Regions from separate parts of the Pseudomonas sp. B21-040 genome, predicted to be linked through region 1. Evidence: predicted binding sites of a transcription regulator. Region 1 holds the regulator's gene; each other region holds the start of a gene.

Region 1 (4,112 bases):
GCAAACGCGTCGTGCTGATCGATACCGCGGGCCTTCAGGCCAGCGATCCGGCACTGCGCATGCAGCTTGAAAGCCTGGCCGGACGTGGCATCAAATCAAAAAATTATCTGGTATTGGCAACCACCAGCCAGAAACAGGTTCTAACAGCCGCTTATCACAGTTACAAGCGCTGCGGGCTCGCTGGCTGCATCCTGACTAAACTGGATGAAACGGCAAGTCTGGGCGAGGTGTTAAGCCTGGCGATCAGTCATGAGTTACCGGTGGCCTACCTGACTGACGGTCCGCGGATTCCGGATGATTTGCATCTGCCGCGTCGTCATCAATTGGTCAGCCGTGCCGTCAGCGTACAAATGCAGGAAGAACCCAGCGAAGAAGCCATGGCTGACATGTTCGCTGATATTTACCACAGCCCGACCAAGCAGGTTGGCTAAGGTAGTAATGAACAGTTTTTGTACCTACATCGATGGTCTGCCATGCATTGTTCCAATTGCGAACGCGCAGCCAGTAATGTGGCCTCCGTCTATGCAAGACAAGGTAAAGAAATAACATGGGCAGCATGCATCCCGTACAGGTGATCGCGGTGACCGGCGGCAAGGGTGGCGTCGGCAAGACTAACGTGTCAGTGAATTTGTCGCTGGCCCTGGCTGAGCTCGGCCGTCGCGTCATGCTGTTGGACGCTGACCTGGGCCTGGCGAACGTTGACGTCCTGCTGGGACTGACACCCAAACGTACCCTGGCCGACGTGATCGAAGGCCGCTGCGAGCTGCGCGACGTTCTGTTGCAAGGGCCGGGCGGTATTCGAATCGTTCCGGCGGCGTCCGGTACACAGAGCATGGTTCACTTGAGCCCGGCGCAACACGCCGGCCTGATCCAGGCGTTCAGTGATATTGGCGACAACCTCGACGTACTGGTCATCGACACCGCTGCAGGTATTGGTGACTCGGTAGTCAGTTTTGTTCGCGCGGCCCAGGAAGTATTGCTGGTGGTCTGCGATGAGCCCACCTCGATCACTGACGCCTACGCGCTGATCAAATTGCTCAACCGCGATTACGGCATGAACCGCTTCCGTGTCCTGGCCAACATGGCCCAGAGCCCGCAAGAAGGTCGCAACCTGTTCGCCAAGTTGACCAAAGTCACCGATCGCTTCCTCGACGTCGCCCTGCAATACGTCGGCGCGGTGCCTTACGACGAAAGCGTGCGCAAGGCCGTGCAGAAACAGCGCGCCGTGTACGAAGCCTTCCCGCGTTCCAAGTGTGCCCTGGCGTTCAAGGCCATCGCTCAGAAGGTCGATACGTGGCCGTTGCCTGCCAACCCGCGTGGGCACCTGGAGTTTTTCGTCGAGCGCCTCGTGCAACAGACCGCAGGACCCGTCCTATGACAGCCAGTGGCTACAACCTCTACAAGAAGTCGGCGCGTGACGCGCAGTACGAGCTGATCGAGCGTTACGCGCCACTGGTCAAACGCATTGCTTACCATTTGCTGGCGCGTCTGCCAGCCAGTGTGCAGGTTGAAGATTTGATTCAGGCCGGGATGATCGGCCTGCTGGAAGTATCGACCAAATACGACGCCAGCAAAGGCGCGAGTTTCGAGACGTACGCGGGCATACGAATCCGCGGCGCAATGCTCGATGAAGTGCGCAAGGGGGACTGGGCGCCACGCTCGGTCCACCGAAATACCCGCATGGTCAGTGACGCAATTCGCTCTATTGAAGCTAAAACCGGCCGTGACGCTAAAGATCACGAGGTTGCGGCCGAACTCCAATTGAGTCTCGACGATTATTACGGGATTTTGAACGACACCCTGGGCAGCCGCCTATTCAGTTTCGACGATCTGTTGCAAGACGGCGAACACGAAGGGCTGCACGAGGATGGCGCGAGTGCTCATCTCGAACCGTCACGCGATCTGGAAGATGAACGCTTCCAGGCGGCGCTGGCGGACGCGATTGCCAATTTGCCGGAGCGCGAGCGACTGGTGTTGGCGCTGTACTACGACGAAGAGTTGAATCTCAAGGAAATCGGTGAGGTCCTGGGGGTCAGCGAATCGCGGGTCAGCCAGTTACACAGCCAGTGCGCGGCCCGCTTGCGGGGGCGTTTGGGGGAGTGGCGAGCGCGCTGAAGGCAGTGTGGGGACACTGCGAACGTGGCTGGTGCGGTTTTGAACGGCACCGGTTGCGATCTGTTGTGCTCCAGACAGTCATCGAATGCATTGCCGGATTGATTGAAATGGCGCGTCCAGGTGCTGGGCGCGTTTAAGACTGCTTGGAGGTCGAATTGGACAAGAACATGAAAATCCTCATCGTTGATGACTTCTCAACGATGCGGCGGATCATAAAAAACCTGTTGCGTGACCTTGGGTTCACCAACACGGTCGAGGCCGACGATGGCACTACTGCCATTCCGGTTCTCAACAGCGGGAGCATCGACTTTCTGGTAACGGACTGGAACATGCCTGGCATGACCGGTATCGACTTGCTGCGTCACGTGCGCGCCGATGAAAAGCTCAAGCACCTGCCGGTGCTGATGGTGACCGCTGAAGCCAAGCGCGAGCAGATCATTGAAGCAGCCCAGGCCGGTGTAAACGGCTACGTGGTCAAACCCTTCACGGCCCAGGCGTTGAAAGAAAAAATCGAGAAGATTTTCGAACGCATCGGTTGATCCACTGCGCCACGGGGGAGCTATGGAGCATAAAGAATCTTCACTGGGCGATTTTGAATCGACCCTGAAAAAACACGCCGTCGAACTGGTCGCCAGCCTTGAAAAAGGCAGGTTCGGCGAGGCTGTGCAACTGATCCATGAGCTCAATCAGACCCGTGACCGCGGCCTGTATCAGGAAGTGGGCAAGCTCACTCGCGAGCTGCACAGCGCGATCGTCAACTTCCAGATTGACCCGAACATGCCGCAAGCCGAGGAAGTGTCACAGATCACGGACGCCACCGAGCGCCTGGGGTATGTGGTCAAGCTCACCGAGGCCGCGGCCAACCGCACCATGGACCTGGTGGAAAGCGCCACGCCGCTGGTCAACAACCTGAGCGATGAAGCCCAGGCGTTGAGCACCGACTGGAGCCGGTTCATGCGTCGTGAAGTCGGGGCTGAAGAGTTTCGTGAACTGGCCCGTCGGGTCGACGGTTTTCTGACTCGCAGTATCGAAGACAACCGCATGGTGTCGAGCAACCTCAACGACATCCTGCTGGCTCAGGATTACCAGGACCTCACCGGTCAGGTCATCAAGCGTGTGACCCAATTGGTCACCGAAGTTGAAAGCAATTTGCTCAAGCTCGTACTCATGGCCAGCCAGGTAGACCGCTTTGCGGGTATCGAACATGACCGTGAATCGATGCTGGCTGAAAAAGATCCGCAAAAACATCTCTCTCAGGGTGAAGGTCCGCAGATTCATGCCGATAAAAGAGAAGACGTTGTGTCCGGTCAGGACGATGTGGACGATTTGCTATCCAGCCTGGGATTTTAGAGTTTTAGCATTCTAGGTTTTTTAGGTTTTTAAACCTGTTAGGAGCACCCCATACATGAGCTTCGGCGCCGATGAAGAGATCCTTCAGGATTTCCTGGTTGAGGCCGGCGAGATTCTAGAGCAACTGTCCGAACAGCTGGTCGAGCTTGAGAGCCGACCGGATGATGCGGACTTGCTCAATGCAATTTTTCGCGGTTTTCACACTGTAAAAGGGGGCGCCGGCTTCCTCCAGCTCAACGAGCTGGTGGAGTGCTGCCATATCGCCGAGAACGTGTTCGACATCCTGCGCAAGGGTGAGCGTCGCGTTGATTCAGAACTGATGGACGTGGTGCTCGAAGCGCTGGACGCGGTGAACAGCATGTTCAGCGAAGTCCGCGAGCGCAGCCCGATCACGGCTGCCACACCTGAATTGCTGGCAGCTCTGGCCCGACTGGCCGAGCCGCAAACGGCTGATGAAGCTGCACCGGTCGCTGAAGTGTTTGAAGCGCCTGCCGCTGAAGCCGAATCGGGCGACATCACCGATAACGAATTCGAACAACTGCTGGACTCGCTCAATGCCGTCAAGGCTCAAGCTGAGGCTCCGGCGGCTGCACCTGCACCAACGCCTTCCAGCGATGCCGCTGCGAGCGACGAAATCACCGATGCCG
Region 2 (4,112 bases), 1.9 Mb from region 1:
GACGCATTTTGACCAGTTTAGCCACGGATGAGGGAGGAGAGTGTTTCTAAGTAATGCAGAAATAACCGCACAGACAATGCAAAACCAGTAGGAGCCGAGCTTGCTCGCGATAGCAATGTGTCAGCCAGCATAATTGTTGACTGACACACCGCTATCGCGAGCAAGCTCGGCTCCTACAGGTACAGGTACAGGTACAGGTACAGGTACAGGTTCGGGTTCAGATTCGGATTCGGATTCGGGTTCAATTCAAGGTTCAGGCAATCACCGAACCTTGAACCGCCCCATGATCGAGCTCACCCGCGCATTGGCTTCCAGCAATTGCCGGGTATTGAGCTCGCTGGCCTGACCACTCTTCACCAGTTCTTCCACCATGTGGCGGATCTGCACCATGCTGCGGTTGATCTCTTCGGTGACCGCACTTTGTTGCGAGGCGGCGGTGGCGATCTGGGTGCTCAGGCTGTTGATGTGGCTGACGGAACCGGCCATTTCATCCAGGCCGGAGTTGACCCGTGCTGTCGCATCGGCGGCGGACTGGCAACTGGCCTGGGTGTTTTCCATCGCACTGACCGATGAGCTGACACCTTGGGTCAGGCGCGTCAGCATTTCATTGATCTGCGAGGTGCTGTCCTGCGTGCGGCCGGCGAGGGCGCGGACTTCATCGGCAACCACCGCAAAGCCTCGTCCTTGCTCACCGGCCCGCGCGGCTTCGATGGCCGCGTTGAGCGCCAGCAGGTTGGTTTGCCCGGCGATGGCACCAATGACCCCGAGAATCTCGGTGATGCGTTGGGCGTCCTGCTGCATGCTTTCAACCTTGTGGGTGGCGCTCGCCACCTCTTCGATCAATGCAATCACGCTGCTGGACGCTTCGCCGACCACTACCCGCGAACGGTCGGCGTTTTCGTTGGCGCGCTTGGTGAAAGCGGCCGTCTCGGCAGCGTTTTGCGCGACGCTTTCAGCGGTCGAACTCATTTCGGTGATGGCGGTGACGGTCTGATCGGTTTCCGAGGCATGACGCACCAGAATCTGACTGGTATGCGCCGAGGTACGTTGCAGATTGTCGAGGCTGGACGCCATTGCGCCGGTGGCCTCGGTCACTTCACCGATCATGTTCTGCAAGTAGACAAGAAACGCGTTGACCGAATGACCGATGGCGCCCAGTTCGTCTTCGGCGCGAATGATGATGCGCTTGGTCAGGTCGGCGTCTCCGGTCGACAGCGCATCGATATTGCCCTTGAGGATTTTCAAGCGCTGGACCAGTTGGCGGATCGCGTAGATCTGCAGCATTGCCAGCAGGATCACCATCGGAATTTGCAACAGGCTCAATGTGCTCAGGACGTCATCGCGCTGGGCGGTGATCAGTTTGGTCGGCAAGGCCGTGGCGAGAAACCACGGCGAGCCTTCGATCGGGCGCATGAAGAAGGTGCTGTCTTCACCGTTGTTATCAAATTCGACGCGCTGCGACGGGTCGCGGTTTTGCAGGCCGGCTTTCACTAGGTTGGCGAACGGCGAGTTGCCTGCCAGTTCACTGATGTTTTTCAGGACAATCGGGCCGCTGATGCGCGAACTGTTGCTGATGATCTTGCCATCGGCTTCGACGATCAGCATTTCAGCGCCGAGGTCTTTCTCCTTGCGTGCGATCAGGTCGTTGAAGAAGCCCAGCGTCACGTCGATGGTCGAGACACCGTACGCCACGCCATTTTTCTGAATGGCCATGGCGCAGTTGGTGCGTGGCTCGGCGCTGGCGTCATCTTTGTAGGCTGCCGCCCAGGCGCATTGGCCTCGTGGTGTTTGCATGCCGCCCTTGTACCAGGCCTGGTCGTAATAGTTCGGCGCGGCGTCGCTGTTCCAGAAGGCATTGGCCGCCAGCTTGCCCGAGGCGTCGCGGTGCCAGAAAGTGCTGAACTTGTTTCGCCCGGCTTCGCGCTGGCCGGGCAATGGCCAGATCCCGCCACCGAACACTTTCAATTCACCGTACTGATCCACCAGGCCTGGCAACACCGTGTCAATGGCGGCGCTGTCGAGCAAAGGAATGGTTTGGGTAATGCTGCGCTGCTGGGCCTGAACCTTGTTCAGTTCACCCTGAATTTGTTGGGCGACTTCGGCGATGCGATTGAGGGCGACCTGTTCCTCGGTATGGCGCAGTTTAGGCGCAACCAACTGGCTGATGCCGGCCACCGTCAGGCCAAACAGCAGCAGGATAAACAGCACCAGAAATAGTGTGTAGCGACCCTGAATGGTACGGAATGGGGGCATGGGACCGGTCCTTGTGTGCAGCACTTTTATTATTGGGCTTGGATTAAGCGGCGGTGCTTCGTCGGGCTATCGGCCTGCGCAGGGATAGCTTTAGGTACGACCGTCCAAGGTTGGGAGGTGTGATAGCGAGGTGTCAGGCACTGAGCGTATCGAGTCTGAAATAAACGAACTAAACAAGACGTACAAAGAGCCTGTTCAGTTGTTCATACGTTTTATGGACAGTGTGTTTAGAGCAATAAAACTAAACACTTGATCGTTTGTATTTGAAATGTACGGAAATTGTAAAAATATGGAATAAGTTGTTGGTGTGGCCAGTTGCCACGCCGATACTCGCCGACTTTAAACTCGGTCGGACAAGGAGTTGTTTATGGTGACGCAGTCGGGAATTCAGTCATGACTATCGGCTATACCGGGGGCTGGACGGCCAAGGCCGGTCTGCTGATTCAGAACACAGGTAGCAACGGCAAGCCTGTGACGCAAAACGCCAGAGTCAAGCAGATGCTGGCATTGGTGGGCACCAATCTCAACGCGCTGAATACGGCGAAAATGGATGAACAAAAACTGCATAGAAACGTTAAAGGCTTCGACCCGGCCAATGTTTCGTCGAAACAACTGGGCAATCTCGCCGCCTTCTTACGAGGCAGAGGGCTTATTTCTGATATCACCTCGATGACATTGATGAACGCCGGTGACAAGTTTGACCGGTTCGGGGTACAGAACGACCCGGATGCGAAGTTTAATGCGCTGGAATACTTTGCCACCCAACTGGACACCATCCAGAACAACAGCATCAAAGGTGACAAGTACGCCGTTGGCCTGATCCCGGAATACAAGACGGCTATTTACGTGCTGCAGAACTTGCACACTTATGGCAAAGGCAACGGAACCACGGTCCCTTTGGACAAGGGCGTCAACGCCAAGGCATGATCGGTTGCCGGCCCGTTCCGGACAACGAACGGGCCGGCAATGTTGTCAGCGGTCAAGCAACTTCATGACTTCCTCCGGGTAGCGCAAGCCTGCCGTCGCATTTGCCGGAAAGATTCCTTCCAGCGCTTGCAACTCGTCGCGGCTGAGTTTTACCTCCAGGGCGGCGACGTTTTCTTCAAGGTATTTACGCTGCTTGGTCCCTGGAATCGGAATCAGGTAGTCACCTTGCGCCAGTACCCAGGCCAACGCCAACTGACCGGCTGTCACGCCTTTGTCTGTCGCCAATGCCTGTACCTGCTGCACCAGCAACAGATTCTTCGCAAAGTTTTCGCCTTGGAAACGCGGACTGAAACGCCGGTAGTCGTCTGCCGCGAAGTCATCCGGGCTTTTTAACGCACCCGTCAGAAAGCCGCGCCCCAATGGACTGTAGGGCACAAACGCGACGCCCAATCGCTGGCACGCGGCCAGGCAACCGTTCTCTTCCTGATCGCGACTCCACAACGAATACTCACTTTGCAGCGCACTGATGGGATGCACCTTGTGCGCCCGTTCCAGCGTGGCGGCCGAGGCTTCGCTCAAACCGAGGTAACGCACCTTGCCGGTCTTGACCAACTCGGCCATGGCGCCGACGGTTTCTTCGATGGCCACCTGCGGATCGATCCGATGCTGGTAATACAAATCCAGGGTTTCCACGCCGAGGCGTTTGAGGGTGCCGTCGATAGACGTGCGAATGTATTCCGGCCGTCCATTGACGCCCCGTGCCGTGGGGTTGGACGGGTCGCGGACGATCCCGAATTTGCTCGCCAGAAACACCTGCTCGCGTTTGCCGACAATGGCTTTGCCAATCAATGCTTCGTTGGTGTGAGGGCCGTACATGTCGGCGGTGTCGAGCAGGTTGATCCCCAATTCGAGCGCACGATGCAGGGTGGCAG
Region 3 (4,112 bases), 1.9 Mb from region 1:
TGTCGCGCAGTTCTGCCTCGCGCTACCGGGTGCGCGGGAGGACTATAAATGGGGAGGTGTGCGGGTGTTTTCGATTGCAGGAAACAAGATGTTCGCCTTGCAGAACCTGCGTGGCGCATCGCTGGCCTTCAAAGTCGACAAGGACCTGTTTCTGGGGCATTGCGACCGACCGGGCATCCACCCAGCTCCCTATCTGGCGAGAGCCCAGTGGATCATCATGCAAACGCCCTACCCGCTGGGCGCCGAAGAGCTGCAAGGCTTGTTGCAACGTTCCCACCAACTGGTGGTGAGCAAGTTGCCCAAGCGTACCCAGGTTGGATTGCTGCTTTAAAACAGTGCCAACAGGTGGGCGCCGAGGAACAGCTGATCGATCCAGAACACCTGATGCAACAGCACAATCAGCCAGAACAACAGCTGAAACGAGACTTTGCGAGTCTTGTGCCGGAACACTTGCTGAGCCAGCAACGCGCCAGGCCAGCCGCCGGCCAGTTCGACCGCATGCAAGACGTTTTCCGGCGTGCGCCAGGTATCGGCGCGGGCCTTGCGCTTGTCACTCCAGTACAGGAAAAACGCCAGCACACTGACGCCCCCATACGCCGCCAGCGGAATCAATGACACCCCGCGCAGCCAGAGCAAAACCGACCCTGCCAACGGCAACGCGCACAGCGCTGCAAAAACCAGCAGCTTGAGTCGTAGATGCTGAATGTGCTCGCCCCCGGACCTGCGCCCGGGGTTGTGGCGCGTGCCGGCGTCACTCATGGCTTGGCCGCGGACCAGTCGACCCAACCAAATTGCCAAGTGGCCAGAATGATCAGGCCGAACACGATGCGATACCAGGCGAACGCCGCGTAGCTGTGGCTGGCGATGAACTTGAGCAAGCCACGGACCGCGATCATGGCGAAGATGAACGCAGTGACGAAACCAATCGCGAACACCGGGAAATCCGCTGGCACGAACAGGTGACGGTATTTGAAGCCCGAGTACACCGCCGCAGCGACCATGGTCGGCATCGCCAGGAAAAACGAGAACTCGGTAGCGGTCTTGCGCGACAGGCCAAACAGCAACCCGCCGATGATGGTCGACCCGGAACGCGATGTACCTGGAATCATTGCCAGGCACTGAGCGAAACCGACTTTCAACGCATCTTGCCAAGTAATCTCGTCAACGGTTTCGGCGTGCACTTCGTGTTGGCGCTTCTCGGCCCACAACATGATGATCCCGCCCACAACCAGCGCGGTGGCGACAGTAATCGGGTTGAACAGGTAGTGGTGAATCAAGTCGGAGAAAATCACCCCCAACACCACGGCTGGCATGAATGCGATCAGCAGATTGGCCGTGAATCGGCGAGCGCTCGGTTGGGTCGGCAACCCCGTGACCACATCGAGAATCTTGCGGCGAAATTCCCACACCACCGCCAGGATCGCGCCCAATTGAATAATGATGTTGAACGCGATAGCACGTTCACCACCGAAGTCGAGCAAGTCGGCCACGATGATTTGGTGCCCGGTACTGGAAATGGGCAGAAACTCCGTCAGCCCTTCTACTACGCCAAGTATCAATGCCTGAAAGGCGGTCCAAAGATCCATCAATCCCCCAAGAAGCGATGCCCCCAGGCATGCCCCGTTAGTTTTCTTAAAACGTTCATTGCGCTGAGCGTAGTTGAAGTTCCGCGCGCACAGGATCCAGACGAAACCGTAAAAATTCCGTGAAAAGCTGCAAGGATTCAGGTTTTTCCGCGCGGGGCCGAAATCCTAGCAGACATGCCTTTATAACGCTGCCGCGGAATAGGACTTGGGTCGCATATGCCCGAACGGCAAAGCGTGCTTGGATGCTGGCAATCGTTTATTACAAGAAAAAGAAAATCGGAGTGACAGCGTTATGAACAGCTTACGCAGTGTGTCGATCAGCCGGCGCTTGTGGCTCATCTTGATCGTGTCGGTGGTGATGCTACTGACATTGGGCATGCTGATGCTCAAGCAGATTCACGACGACCTTTATCAGGCCAAGGCCCAGAAAACCCAGCACGTCGTGCAGACCGCCAGCGGCATTCTGAATTACTACCATGACCTGGAGACTGCGGGCACCCTCACCCGCGATGCCGCGCAGAAGCAGGCGCTGATGGCGGTTCGCGGGTTGCGCTATGACCAGAATGACTACTTCTGGATCAACGACCTGACGCCGGTGATGATCATGCACCCGGCCAACCCCAAACTCGACGGTCAGAACCTGTCGGCCATCCGCGACCCGGACGGATTCGCGGTGTTTAACGAAATGGTCGCCGTGGCCAAGGCCAAGGGCGCCGGCGTGGTCAATTACCGCTGGCCGAAACCTGGTGCCAGCGCACCGGTGGAAAAAACCTCCTACGTCAAACTCTTCGAACCCTGGGGCTGGGTGATTGGGTCGGGCGTGTACATCGATGACATGCAGGCCGAGTTTTATGGCCAGGTCTGGAAGGCGACGTCCCTCGGCGTGGTGATTGCCCTGGTGATGGCCCTGCTGGTCATGCTGATTGCGCGCAGTATCGTGCGTCCGCTCCAGGAAACGGTGAATGCCATGGCCAATATCGCCAGCGGGGAAAGTGACCTGACCCGCAGCCTAGAAACCCATGGCAACGACGAGGTGGCGCAACTGGCGCGACACTTCAATGCCTTTACCAGCAAGTTGCGCCAGGTCATTACCCAATTGCAGGTGTCCGCCAGTGACCTGGGGCAATCGTCCAGTGACTTGGGCAATGACGCCACCCAGGCCCAGCAGCGCAGTCAGCAGCAATCACAGCAAATGGAACTGGTGGCCACAGCGATCAATGAAGTGACCTACGGCGTACAGGATGTGGCCAAGAACGCCGAGCATGCGGCCAGCGAAATGCGCGATGCCGAGTCTCAGGCGCAGCAGGGACAGATCAACATTGACGGAAGCTTGCAGCAGATCGACAAACTGTCCGGCACCATCGATCAAGCCGTGGAAGTGATTCGTACCCTGGCCACAGAAAGCACGCAGATCGGCAGCGTCCTGGAGGTGATCCGTTCCATCGCCGAGCAAACCAACCTGCTCGCCCTCAACGCTGCCATCGAGGCCGCGCGGGCCGGTGAACAGGGGCGTGGTTTTGCGGTGGTGGCCGATGAAGTGCGCCTGCTGGCCCAGCGCACGCAGAAGTCGACAGCGGAGATCCAGTCGATGATCGAGCGCCTGCAAAACCACTCGGAAGCGGCGGTCAAGGTTATCGGCGACAGTAGCCGGGCATCGCAACTGACCATTGAACAGGCCGGGCTGGCCGGTGCGAGTTTAACGGCAATCGGCCAGGCATTACGTAACCTCAACGGGTTGAACGCATCGATCGCCAGTGCGACGTTGCAGCAAGCCCATGTGGTGGAGGACATCAATCAGAACGTGACCCAGGCTGCACAGTTGTCCCACAGCACCGCGCTGGCGGCGCAACAATCGAACGTGGCCAGTGTGCGATTGAAAGACCTGAGCGAACAGTTGAACGGGTTGCTCAAGCAATTTCGCGTGTAACCCCCCTGTAGCAACTGTCGAGCAGCGCGAGGCTGCGCGCGGCGACGAAGTCGTCGTAAACCTGCGAACGCGGCTGTCCTGACACGTCCTGGGGCCCCGGACGCAGCCTCGCGCTGCTCGACAGCTGCTACAGCGCTGGTTCTACTTGGCGGCGGCTGCCGGTACAATCCGCCCCCACTTCGCTTTCCCAAGGAACCTCCATGTCCGGGCTTGAACTGTTTGCCGCTGCCCTCGGTGTAATCGCCGTCTGGCTGACCGTCAAACAGAACCCCTGGTGCTGGCCGATCGGTCTGGTCATGGTGCTGCTTTATAGCTGGATCTTTTTTGAGGTAAAGCTGTATTCGGACATGCTCCTGCAAGTGATCTACGCCGCGCTGCAACTCTATGGCTGGTGGCAATGGACCCGCGCAGGCGAGGCGAAAACCGGTCGGCAGGTCAGTCGCCTCGATGGCAAGTCGGTAGCCCTTGGCCTTGCGGTCGGCGCGCTGGGCAGTGCGCTGTTGGGCGCCGCCATGGCGCACTGGACCGATGCCGCCCAGCCTTGGCTCGACGCCGCACTGACCGGCTTCAGTCTGGTTGCACAGATGTGGATGGCGCAA
Region 4 (4,112 bases), 2.8 Mb from region 1:
CATGCAGGCGCGCATTCTGGCGCCTCACCGGTTTCAAGTCGCCGCCAGCCCGGCCTACCTAGAACGCCACGGCACACCGCAACACCCTGAAGACCTCGCAGCGTATCAATGCCTGGCCTACAAAGGCGCGACAGGCCTGCAACGCTGGTTTTTCCGCAAGGATCAGCAGGACTGGACGCCCTACTCGGTCAAAGGGCCGATCACCGGCAATCACGCTGACACCCTGGTTCAAGCCGCCGAACAAGGGTTGGGGTTGGTGATGTTTCCGTCATGGTTGATTGGCGAGGCAGTGCGCGAAGGCACGCTGGTGCCGGTGCTGGGGGACTTTCAGGTATCCAACAGCCTGGAGCCGCAGCAGATTGCGGTGTTGTGGCCGGGCAGCCGACGGTTGTCGGTGAAGGTGCGGACGGTGATTGATTTCTTTGTTGAATGCTTTGGGGCTGTGCCGTATTGGGACAGACCGTAGCATCAACATAAATCTATAGCAGCTGGCGCAGCCTGCGTTCGGCTGCGCAGCAGTCGTGAAATCAGTCGATGCGGTGTTTCAGGAAGACCTCGCACTCAAGGTTTACGACTGCTTCGCAGCCGAACGCAGGCTGCGCCAGCTGCTACAAAGAATGCTTAACGGCTCAGATACGGAACTGGCCGACCAGTTTGCCAAGGCGCTGGCCGAGGTCAGCCAGGCTGCGCGAAGTCTGCGCACCGAGCTGCGTTTCATCCGCCACATTGTCCACGGCGACCGCGATCTGATGCACGCTGCGGTTGATCTCTTCGGCCACTGCGGTTTGTTCTTCAGCGGCGCTGGCGATCTGTGCGTTCATCGAGTTGATGGTGCCGATCAACTGCGCCATGGTGTCGAGTGAGGCGCCCGCCTCGTTGGCCTGCGCGGACGTGCCGTCGCCGGCTTCGCTGGAACGGCGCATGGCTTCCACCGCCGATTGGGTCCCGGCCTGCAAGCGGTCGATCATGCCCTGGATTTCCTGGGTGCTGATTTGCGTACGACTGGCCAGCGCGCGAACTTCATCGGCCACCACCGCAAACCCGCGCCCCGCTTCGCCGGCACGGGCCGCTTCGATGGCGGCGTTGAGTGCCAGCAAGTTGGTTTGGTCGGCAATCGAACGGATCACACCGAGGACGCTGACAATCGACGACACGTCTTTTTGCAGGCTGTCCAACGACACACCGCTGCTGCGGATGTCGTCCACCAACGCATGAATCTTCACGATACTGCCGGCCACCACACGCTTGGCGGCCTGGCCTTCTTCGTCAGTTTGCTGTGCAGCCACGGCTGCGTTTTGTGCACTTTTGGCCACTTCCTGAGCCGCCGCCGACATTTCGTTGATCGCCGTCGCAACCTGATCGGTCTCATGGCGCTGACGTTCCATGGCCTGGTCCGAACGCTGGGCCTGGTCGGAGACCTGATTCACCAGACCGGTCAGTTGCGAGGTCATTTCGGTGATCTGGCGCACCAGACTGTGGATTTTGTCGACAAAACGGTTGAACGAGCCAGCCAGTTCACCGAGTTCATCCTGGCTGGTGATGGACAAGCGGCGCGTCAGGTCGCCCTCGCCCGCCGCGATGTCATCGAGGTTGGCTTTCATCAGGTTCAGTGGACGCAGAATGGTGTTGGCCAGCAGCAGGCCGACCGCCGCAATCACCAACAGCAGCACCGCGGCAATCCCGACAATGCTCAGCACCACGCCTTCCATGCGTTCCTGGACCTTGGCCTCCACCAGCGCGACTTGCGCTTCGATGCCATCGAGGTTGACCGACGTGCCCACCGCCATGTCCCACTTCGACAGGTATTCGGTGTAGCCGAGTTTAGGCACCAGCACCTGGGTGTTGCCGGGCAGCGGTGAGCTGTATTGCAGGTAGTGAGTACCGTCCTTGGCGACTTTCACCAGGTCGCGGTTGACGTAGACGCCGTTCGGGTCGCGGTTGTCCTTGAAGCTCTGGCCCACGCCTTCGGGGCTGTTGGCCTTGAACAGGCGCACTGTGTTGGAGTCGTAGCCGAAGAAGTAGCCTTCCTTGCCGTAGGTGATGCTCGACAGCAACTTGATCACCTGCGCGCGCGCGGCATCATCACCGGGGGCGGCCGCGTCGTAGAGCGGTTTGATCGTGGTCATGGCCACGGCAACGTAGCTTTGCAGCGTGGCCTTGGCATCGTTGAGCAGGCGCTGACGGGTTTCTTCGACTTCCTTGTGCGCCTGTTCCTGGAGGACGAAAAGCGTGGTCAGGCTGATAACCAAGGCAAAGAGCAACACCGGGAGAACGGCAAGGGACAGGACTTTAGCCTTCAGGCTCATGCGCATGACGGTTCACTCTTTTGGTTTTGTTGGCGTGGTTAAAGGCTTTAACGGCACGCCAACAAAAAACTGTAGGAGCACGGCTTGCCGGCGATGGCGATTTCAAGGACGCCATCGCCGGCAAGCCGTGCTCCTACAGGGTGGGCCAGGTTAGAGAATCATCGCCGCCACCCAGCCGAACGCCAGCAGCGGCAGGTTGTAGTGCAGGAAGGTCGGGACCACGGTGTCCCAGATGTGATGGTGCTGGCCGTCAATGTTCAAACCCGAGGTCGGGCCCAGGGTCGAGTCGGAGGCCGGCGAACCGGCATCACCCAGGGCGCCGGCCGTGCCGACGATGCACACGATCGCCAACGGGCTGAAACCCAGTTGCACGCACAACGGCACGAAAATCGCCGCCAGGATCGGCACGGTGGAGAACGACGAACCAATGCCCATGGTCACCAGCAACCCCACCAACAGCATCAACAGTGCGCCAATGCCTTTGCTGTGGTTGATCCACGAGGCCGACGATTCCACCAGCGTCTGCACCTGACCGGTGGCTTTCATTACTTCGGCGAACCCGGACGCGGCGATCATGATGAAGCCGATCATCGCCATCATCTTCATGCCTTCGGTGAACAGGTCGTCGGTTTCACGCCATTTCACAATGCCCGACACCGAGAAAATCAGGAACCCGGCCAGCGCGCCGATGATCATCGAGTCCAGCAGCAACTGAATAATGAAGGCCGCCACGATGGCGACGCCCGCGACCATCAGGCTCAGCGGGTTGTATTGCACCGCGACCTGTTCGACTTGCTCGATTTTCTCCAGGTCGTAGACGCGTTTCTTGCGATAGCTGAAAAACGCCACCGCCAGGCCGAACACCATGCCCAGTGCCGGAATACCCATGGCGTGGGTGACGTTGATGCCGCTGATGTCCACGCCGCTGCGGGCGACGTTGGCCAGCAGAATCTCGTTGAGGAAGATGTTGCCGAAGCCCACCGGCAGGAACATGTACGGGGTGATCAAACCGAAGGTCATGACGCAGGCAATCAACCGGCGATCCAGTTGCAGCTTGGTCAGCACATATAAAAGCGGCGGCACCAGCAACGGGATAAACGCGATATGTATCGGCAGAATGTTTTGCGAGGCGATGGCCACCACCCACAGCAAACCGATCAGCAGCCACTTGACTTGCCCCCCACCGCTGGCGTGCTGGCGATCAACCATCGCCAGGGCCTTGTCCGCCAGGGCGTGGGCCATGCCGGACTTGGCAATCGCCACCGCGAACGCACCGAGCAAGGCATACGACAACGCGACTGTTGCGCCGCCACCGAGGCCACTATTAAAGGCTTTGAGCGTGGCGTCGATGCCCAGGCCGCCGGTCAAACCACCCACCAGCGCGCCGACGATCAGCGCGATGACCACGTGCACGCGCGACAGACTGAGGATCAGCATGATGCCGACCGCGGCAATTACAGCATTAATCATCGTTACCTCTGGGCAAGCGAAATGAGCTCAGCCGGCAGTCTGCGAAGAGCCGCCAGCGAAGTTAAGAATGGGTTTTATTAGAGGGCGCGCACTGTGCCGCAGCACCGGCGCCTTGTCAAAGTGAACACCGTCCCTGTAGCAGCTGCCGAAGGCTGCGTCGGCCGGTCCGCGCTCGGGCGCAGCAGTCGTGAAATCAGGCAGCGCGGTGAATCAAATGAACCGAGATCACAGGGTTTACGGCTGCTACGCCCGAGCGCGGACCGGCCGACGCAGGCTTCGCCAGCTGCTACAAGTTTTGTTTCGTTTCTTATTTGAGCGCATGGATAAAGAAAGCCA

The links. The regulator FliA, encoded in region 1, starts transcription of late flagellar genes. The targets are predictions, from matches to a motif close to CTAAAGTTTNNNNNNNNNNNGCCGNTAA.
Region 2: a site for FliA is predicted at 2,320-2,347, ahead of LOY55_RS16705 (methyl-accepting chemotaxis protein). Genes of this name have one in related genera too.
Region 3: a site for FliA is predicted at 1,723-1,750, ahead of LOY55_RS16475 (methyl-accepting chemotaxis protein). Genes of this name have one in related genera too.
Region 4: a site for FliA is predicted at 2,354-2,381, ahead of LOY55_RS20780 (methyl-accepting chemotaxis protein). Genes of this name have one in related genera too.

Annotation. Positions count from the first base shown of each region.
Region 1 covers NZ_CP087176.1:1,723,218-1,727,329, forward strand. Annotated here, with positions in the region: gene flhF (flagellar biosynthesis protein FlhF) at 1-431, shown strand, start outside; gene fleN (flagellar synthesis regulator FleN) at 548-1,378, shown strand; gene fliA (RNA polymerase sigma factor FliA) at 1,375-2,115, shown strand; gene LOY55_RS07760 (chemotaxis response regulator CheY) at 2,283-2,654, shown strand; gene LOY55_RS07765 (protein phosphatase CheZ) at 2,677-3,465, shown strand; gene LOY55_RS07770 (chemotaxis protein CheA) at 3,521-4,112, shown strand, end outside.
Region 2 covers NZ_CP087176.1:3,629,365-3,633,476, reverse strand. Annotated here, with positions in the region: gene LOY55_RS16705 (methyl-accepting chemotaxis protein) at 262-2,253, opposite strand; gene LOY55_RS16700 (hypothetical protein) at 2,647-3,180, shown strand; gene LOY55_RS16695 (aldo/keto reductase) at 3,226-4,112, opposite strand, start outside.
Region 3 covers NZ_CP087176.1:3,578,563-3,582,674, forward strand. Annotated here, with positions in the region: gene LOY55_RS16460 (MmcQ/YjbR family DNA-binding protein) at 1-331, shown strand, start outside; gene LOY55_RS16465 (DUF1294 domain-containing protein) at 328-759, opposite strand; gene LOY55_RS16470 (undecaprenyl-diphosphate phosphatase) at 756-1,586, opposite strand; gene LOY55_RS16475 (methyl-accepting chemotaxis protein) at 1,879-3,513, shown strand; gene pnuC (nicotinamide riboside transporter PnuC) at 3,714-4,112, shown strand, end outside.
Region 4 covers NZ_CP087176.1:4,536,755-4,540,866, forward strand. Annotated here, with positions in the region: gene LOY55_RS20775 (LysR family transcriptional regulator) at 1-466, shown strand, start outside; gene LOY55_RS20780 (methyl-accepting chemotaxis protein) at 630-2,312, opposite strand; gene LOY55_RS20785 (Na+/H+ antiporter family protein) at 2,457-3,773, opposite strand.